2 regions of the Xenorhabdus bovienii SS-2004 genome follow, and region 1 is predicted to be linked to the other one. Evidence: predicted binding sites of a transcription regulator. Region 1 holds the regulator's gene; the other holds the start of a gene.
The links. Region 1 encodes LexA, which represses DNA repair genes until DNA is damaged. Its sites were predicted from a motif close to TNCTGTATGTACATACAGNA; they were not measured.
Positions count from the first base shown of each region.

Region 1 (3,864 bases):
CAGAAGAGAAATCTGCTGCAATCTCCTCCAACATATTGATAGCGTTTTGCTTCGCCTTTTCAGGTGAGATTTTTTTGCTACGTGTCTCATCGGCAATGGCTTTCTCAATGGCTTTGGATGCCAGCAGCTTGTTGAACAGATCCTGCCTGGCGGGCAAACGTGGCCCTACCGCAGCCAAACGCTGCCGGGAATAGTGTATCCGTGCAACGCGGGCAAGTTTATTGGCAATGATATCATCTGTGCCATGATCATTGGCCATGCTGAGTAATGAAACAGGTGTGGAAAAACGCACAAAACTATCCCGTCCCAGCCACAAAATTGCAAAAAACTTTTGCACACCGTTTAGTAAACGCAGCTGTGGCGCTGTATTTCCTTCCTGCCCTTCGCGTCCAGGGGAGCGGCCGAACATCACAGAAACAGGCACCATCTGAATATCCAAATCGGGATTATTGCGATGCAGATCCAGATAAGAATGAAAAATCTTCACGGATTCATGTTTAGGTGCATAGCAACGGAACACTCGTGGGCCGTCATCAATAAAGACATAGCTTGGAAGTAGGGTGTCACCCATTTCCAAAGGATTCAATGGATCTGGCAGATCTTGCGCCAGGCATTGTTGACGCAGGGTCAATAAGTCTGTTTTTGAGTGATACGGCAGCACATATAAAATAGGCCGTGTCGTATCAAGGATCAGTTCTGCAATGGGATCCGTGGGGATAAGCTTACTTTTTACTAAGAATTTCAGTGGAAAATTCAATAATTTATAATATATTTTACGCCAACTTGACATAACAACTTTAAGCCTCTTGTTAGCAACGCGCCGCAAGCATACCAGAAACGGATTTTGAGATCTGTGGAAATAAGACAATAATAGGAGCTAAAAGTTATATGACCTTACAAATATTATGCTAATTGAAGAAAATTTTTTATGGAAAATCAATCAACAGGTTTGATTCGTATCATTAAAGCGGCAGGGTACTCGGCGAAAGGTATTAGGGCTGCGTGGCAAAATGAAGCGGCATTTCGGCAGGAAGTCATTGTCGCCATATTAGCAATTATCCTTGCATTTTCCCTTGATTTTGGCATGTCCGAGAGGCTTTTGCTCATCGGTTCAGTCATGCTGGTGGTCATTGTGGAAATCCTTAACAGCGCCATTGAGGCGGTAGTTGATCGCATTGGCAGTGAATATCATGAATTATCGGGCAGGGCGAAAGACATGGGATCAGCTGCAGTATTTCTGACAATAATTCTGGCGTTGTTTATCTGGGGAATGATCCTTTGGTCGTATTTTATGCACTGATATGACATGATTTTCGTCAATACACGTTATTTAGCGGCTTTTATGGGCTGGCAGGTTCCCAATTCGAATTTACCTGTATATACTCACAGGCGGACTGTATAAACAAACAGGGGGCGAAATGAAAGCATTAACTGCCAGACAGCAGCAAGTTTATAACTTGGTGCGTGACCATATTTCGCAAACGGGTATGCCACCAACACGTGCTGAAATCGCAGCACGTCTTGGTTTTCGTTCACCTAACGCGGCAGAAGAGCATTTAAAAGCATTGGCGCGTAAAGGGGTGATAGAGATTATCTCTGGTGCATCCAGAGGTCTCCGTTTGCTTCTTGAAGAAGAAGGGGCAGCGGGATTACCGCTGATCGGTCGTGTTGCTGCTGGCGAACCATTGCTGGCTCAGGAACATATCGAGAGTCATTACAAAGTTGATCCTGCATTATTCAAACCAAATGCTGATTTTCTGTTGCGTGTCAGCGGAATGTCCATGAAGGACATCGGCATTATGGATGGGGATTTACTTGCTGTGCATAAAACACAGGATGTTCATAATGGCCAAATCATTGTGGCGCGAATTGAAGATGAAGTGACAGTCAAACGTTTCAAACAAGTAGGAAACAAAATTGAGCTGATTGCTGAAAACCCAGAATTCGAGCCTATCGTTGTGGATTTATGTGAGCAGAGTTTTACCATTGAAGGATTGGCAGTTGGTATTATTCGTAACGGGGATTGGATCTGATTGTAAAAGCGGATAATTGCACTTTGCCATTCTGGGGCGGTCATTTTTTTCGTAGTACCCGTTCAATAAAAGTTTTACGGAAGCTTGAAAATAAATGTGTTTATCGGCCATGACCGCCTCAATCAAACTTAAGGTTATTTTGCCTTATTTCTTTTTATTCTCTTCAGTTTTGTGATTATGCTGACATGTATCGCGTTCTGTACAGGAATCGATTTCATGGCAAGGGGAACACAAACCGTGGACTTCAATCACGCTGTGACGTAAATGAAACCCCACTCCTTGAACTAACTGCTGAATAGCGGATTCAATATTCTTGGCATCCCGTTCGGTAACGGAACCACAATTCTCACAGATAAACATGGCTGACGTATGGCTGGGTTCCTCAAAATGATGGCAAATCACATAACTATTTGTGGATTCTATTTTGTGGACAAAACCCTGTTCAAGCAAAAATTCCAGCCCACGATAGACCGTTGGCGGTTTTGCCTGTGGCTCGACTTCACGTAGCAGATCCAATAAATCATAAGCGCTTATTGCGCTTGGCTGCGTTGAAATTAAACGCAGAATTTCAAGTCGTTGAGGTGTTAAACGAACTCCTCGTGACAGGCAGATTGTCTCAGCCTGTGTCAGTAACTTTTTTGGATTGATAGTTTTCATTACACCTTTCACACTCAGCATGATGCCAATAGTTGTAATATTATCATGTTTTTCAGTCTGGAAGTGGGATCCAAGCAGACGGTTACGGTGCTGATGGCTAAACGAGTCGGTGAAAAGGTGATTAACTATCCTGATGTTATGTCATACTTTGTTTAATGGTGGTGGCTATTCAGGATAAAAATAAAAATTAATCCGTTGATAAGAACGATAAAATATGCTGAAAACAAAATTTTAATTCTTTGGCGGTAGAAAAAAGGCATGTATGGAGATAATAGCAGTTTCTTAAAAGAAACCGCTATTTTGTAAGGGAAATTAAGGCAATTGTTATTTAGTGAAAATGCCTTTAAAGGGATTCCAGCCATCATCGCCTTTTATTTCTTTTAGATAATAAGCATAATTTGCTAGATACCCATTTAAGAGAGAAAAAGCTCCTCCCATTACATTTAAAATACTATCTGATATATCAATACCTGATATTATTGAGAAAATTACTATGATTGAAAATACAGCAATGTTAAGGCCTAATAAAGTTAATCCTTTTTTCCATAATCCAATGATTAGGTAATAGAAAATTCCGAAAAATAATGCAATAAAGTTCATGTTTATTTTAATACGTTTTAAAAAAGGTGTTTTTCTAAATGCTTCTCTATGCTCTTGTGTAGATGGAGCTCAATTTTTTTCAAAAAACTTAAAACGTTCTTGCCATTTTTCAGAATATTTAGATATGTCCATTGAGTTCCCTTATTTATTATCATTATATTTTTTAAGTTTAATAACTATTTTTTAAAATAATCACAAACGGTAATTTCTATTTTTGGATGTTATTTGTGAAAGGTTTACTTTTTTCTTCTCTTTAGAGTAATAAATAATCTTCCCTGTGCATTAAAGATGATAATGATAAAGTATAAGGTTAATCATTATCAATACTGTTTTTATTTACAGTATATCGGATTTTATTAATTACATAATTGATATTTTCTTTGTGTTATTAACTAATTATTGACCTTAATCGCTGTATTCAATTTTGGCGGCATAAACTTTATATGTCATGATATTCATAGAGTACTCCTTACTGTTTGAATGAGTTTTTTTGTTTAGCTTGTATGGATTCCTGTCCGCCCTCTGGAACTTCTCTGTGCTATAGTAGACCATAAATTTCCCCCTATTCTCTGTA
Region 1 covers NC_013892.1:3,840,454-3,844,317, reverse strand. Annotated here, with positions in the region: gene plsB (glycerol-3-phosphate 1-O-acyltransferase PlsB) at 1-790, opposite strand, end outside; gene XBJ1_RS17050 (diacylglycerol kinase) at 929-1,300, shown strand; gene lexA (transcriptional repressor LexA) at 1,419-2,033, shown strand; gene zur (zinc uptake transcriptional repressor Zur) at 2,178-2,690, opposite strand; partial or broken gene XBJ1_RS17035 (DUF2628 domain-containing protein) at 3,015-3,314, opposite strand.

Region 2 (3,864 bases), 890 kb from region 1:
AACTTCCGTGATTTCGGTAATAAGACGCTGCATAATGGTGCAAAAATTAAATCAGGGCTGTTATTCCGCTCTGGCTCTTTGGACATGTTGACTGAAAATGATCAGACTTTTTTGATGAGCAAAAACCTTTTCCAGATCATTGATTATCGTGATAGCAGCGAAATTGAGGATAAACCAGATCGAGTGTGGCGTGGGGCGAATTATCATCATGCTCCGGCCAATCCACTCTCTAAGGAAGTTGATGCCAATCTGGAAAAATTGGGTCAGGAACGTCTGGAGCAGTTTGATGAACGAGCATTCATGCTGCGTTTATACGAATTATTGCCAATCAGCAATCCTGCTTACAAAAAGCTGGCTAATCTATTGGTGCAACCAGAGAAAGGCGGAATTTTACAGCATTGCGCAGTGGGTAAAGACAGAACTGGCGTTGGATCTGCGCTGGTGCTGTTTGCTCTGGGAGCAGATTTGGATACGGTAATGGAAGACTATTTAGTCACCAACGTTACGCTGGCACCGTATCGGGAATATCTCTTGAATGAACATGCAAAAGTCATGAGTGACCGTGTGATTGAAAAATTTGCTTATGTTTATTCAGTGCAGGAAGAGTTTTTACTAACGGCCTTAAATAGTATTAACCAGCATTATGGCAGTGTGGATATCTGGCTGGAAAAAGATATCGGGCTGGATATGACAGCACGTGAAAAATTACAAAGTTATTTTCTTGAATAAAAATACTGAGTTAGCATTGGTTTATATATCAGGTGCTAACTTGGTACATCTGATGAATTGATACAGGAACAGCTAATTTGAGTTTGCATGAAATTATCGAACTGGTCACAGACTTCGTAAAAGCCCATGAATATTGGGCAATCCCCATTGTTTTTCTACTTGCTTTTGGTGAATCTCTGGCATTTATCTCCCTGCTGTTGCCTGCGACGATCATTTTATTAGGATTGGGGGCGTTGATTGGTGAAAGCGGGTTAAATTTTTGGCCAATATGGATAGCGGCAGCAGCGGGAGCCTTTTTTGGCGATTGGGTTTCCTATCTGTTTGGTGCCCACTACAAGGACAATGTCGGCAAGATGTGGCCACTGTCACGTCATCCGCAAATGTTAGTGCGCGGCCATCGATTTTTTGAACGCTGGGGAGTTTGGGGTGTTTTCATCGGGCGTTTTTTTGGTCCATTGAGAGCTGTTATACCACTGGTAGCGGGTATTTGCGCCATGCCGAAACGTCATTTCCAGCTTGCCAATTTTGCCTCTGCGCTGATTTGGGCCTTCGGTATTTTGGCTCCGGGAGCGTTTGGTTTACGCTGGCTGGCAGAATGGATGGGCTAATTGCGAGCCGCTTTGCAAACTGAAAGAAACTCATTAAAGAATCTGGACATCTATACAGCATCTATTTAACTTACATTAAGGTGAAGTTAACCGGGGTGAAGTCAGTGGGAGGCGTATAGGTGGATATCCAGTGGTTATACATGCTGATTGGCAGTTTAAGTGGATTGCTGGGCGGAGGGATTTTCGTCTGGCTTTCTGTTCACCAGCGAATTCAACAGAAAGAGTTGGAACTGCGTGAACTGCATAGTCAGCTTGCTATCAGCCATGAAAAGTTAGAACAGTCCCACTATTGGCGTACTGAGTGTGATCAATTAAATCAAGAACTGCTGGCACAGCGCGAAATCAACAGTGTACAGGAAGTTGAATTACGAGAATTAAGCACACGGCTTGAAGAGAGCAGGCTGGCCGCAGAAGAAAAACAGCGTCTATTGATCAATAGTGAACAACGCCTCAATACCCAATTTGAAAATCTCGCCAATCGTATTTTTGAGCAGAATCGGCGTCGTACCGATGAATACAGCCGCCAAAGCCTTAATGACCTCCTGATGCCTTTTCGCGAGCAGCTTGACGGGTTCCGTAGTCAAGTACAGGATAGTTTCGGACAGGAAGCTCGCGAACGCCATACTCTGACCCATGAAATCCGCAATCTCCAGCAACTTAATGCACAAATGGCAAAAGAGGCGATCAACCTGACGAAAGCTCTGAAAGGGGATAATAAAATGCAGGGCGATTGGGGCGAAATGGTGTTGGCACGTGTTTTGGAATCTTCCGGTTTACGTGAAGGATATGAATTTCATACACAGGTCAACATTAAAACAGAAAACGGTGAGCGCTTTCAGCCTGATGTCATCGTGCATTTGCCGCAGGAAAAAGATGTCATTATTGATGCCAAAATGTCACTGATCGCCTATGAACGTTACTTTAACAGTGATGATGACACGCAGCAGGCACAAGCGTTACAGGAGCATATAAACTCAATCAAAGGACATATTCGGGGGCTGAGCCGGAAAGATTATCAACAATTGCCCGGTTTACGGTCGCTGGATTATGTTTTGATGTTTATCCCCATAGAACCGGCTTATTTGGTGGCACTTAATCAAGCACCTGAATTACTGGATGAAGCATTGAAACATAATATTATGCTGGTTAGTCCATCAACACTTCTGGTTGCCGTGCGTACCATTAATAATCTTTGGCGCTATGAATATCAGAGTCAGAATGCACGCCTTATTGCGGACAAAGCAACCAGAATGTATGACAAGATGCGGTTGTTTGTGGATGATATGCAAGGGTTGGGACACAGCCTCAATAAAGCACAGGAGAGTTACCATCTGGCAATGAAAAAACTGGCTGAGGGGCGGGGAAACCTGATTAGTCAGGCTGAAGGGTTCCGTGATTTAGGTGTTGATGTTAAGCGCCCTATTGATTCACAGCTTATTGATAAATCTTTCCAATCATTGCAGGTTAATGAATGAAGTGTGGATAGGGTTTTGTCAGAAAGGCTGGTACACTTGCTATAAATTTTTTTGAATAAAAAGCGGGCAAATAACATGGCTGATCAATCGAAAAAAACTACAGATTTTGGTTTCCGCACCGTAGAAAAAGATGAAAAACAAAATATGGTGGCCGAGGTATTTCACTCTGTCGCTTCGAAATACGACTTAATGAATGATTTGATGTCATTTGGCATTCATCGTATCTGGAAACGTTTCACCATTGATGCAAGTGGAATTCGCCGTGGTCATAAGGTGTTGGATCTTGCGGGAGGAACCGGGGATCTGACGGCGAAGTTTTCCCGCATCGTGGGAGAGAAAGGTGAAGTCGTACTGGCGGATATCAACGAATCGATGTTGAAAGTGGGGCGTGAGAAACTACGTGATATCGGTATCGTAGGCAATGTTAATTATGTTCAGGCCAATGCGGAAGAACTGCCTTTTTCAGACAATTACTTTGACTGTATTACCATCTCTTTTGGCCTGCGCAATGTGACGGATAAAGAAAAAGCCTTGCGCTCTATGTGCCGAGTACTTAAACCCGGTGGGCGTCTTTTGGTGCTGGAATTCTCCAAACCCATGCTGGCACCTTTGAGCAAAGTTTATGATGCTTATTCGTTCCATGTTTTACCCCGAATTGGCCAGATGATTGTCAAGGATGCGGACAGTTACCGTTACCTGACAGAATCCATCCGTATGCACCCTGATCAGGAAACATTAAAATCTTTGATGGAAGAAGCGGGCTTTGACCAAGTTTCTTACACCAATATGACCGGGGGGATCGTTGCACTGCATAAAGGATTCAAATTCTGAAATGGAGACGCCCGAATTAAGTGACAACCTGAATTCTACGGTGTTGTTTCCGGTGCTGACTGCGTTTCTGGAAACGACTCTGAATCATCTTCTGTACCGTGAAACCGTATTGAAGTCCTCCCGCATGAGGCTGGCAGGTAAGGTACTGTCCATTGAATTGAAAGAAATTAAAACACCACTGGTATTGATATTCAGTGAAAAACAGGTGGATGTTTTGAGCC
Region 2 covers NC_013892.1:505,157-509,020, forward strand. Annotated here, with positions in the region: gene XBJ1_RS02170 (tyrosine-protein phosphatase) at 1-729, shown strand, start outside; gene XBJ1_RS02175 (DedA family protein) at 807-1,337, shown strand; gene rmuC (DNA recombination protein RmuC) at 1,457-2,812, shown strand; gene ubiE (bifunctional demethylmenaquinone methyltransferase/2-methoxy-6-polyprenyl-1,4-benzoquinol methylase UbiE) at 2,888-3,643, shown strand; gene ubiJ (ubiquinone biosynthesis protein UbiJ) at 3,645-3,864, shown strand, end outside.
Region 2: rmuC (DNA recombination protein RmuC) is a predicted target of LexA. The motif match lies at 1,378-1,397, and genes of this name have one in related genera.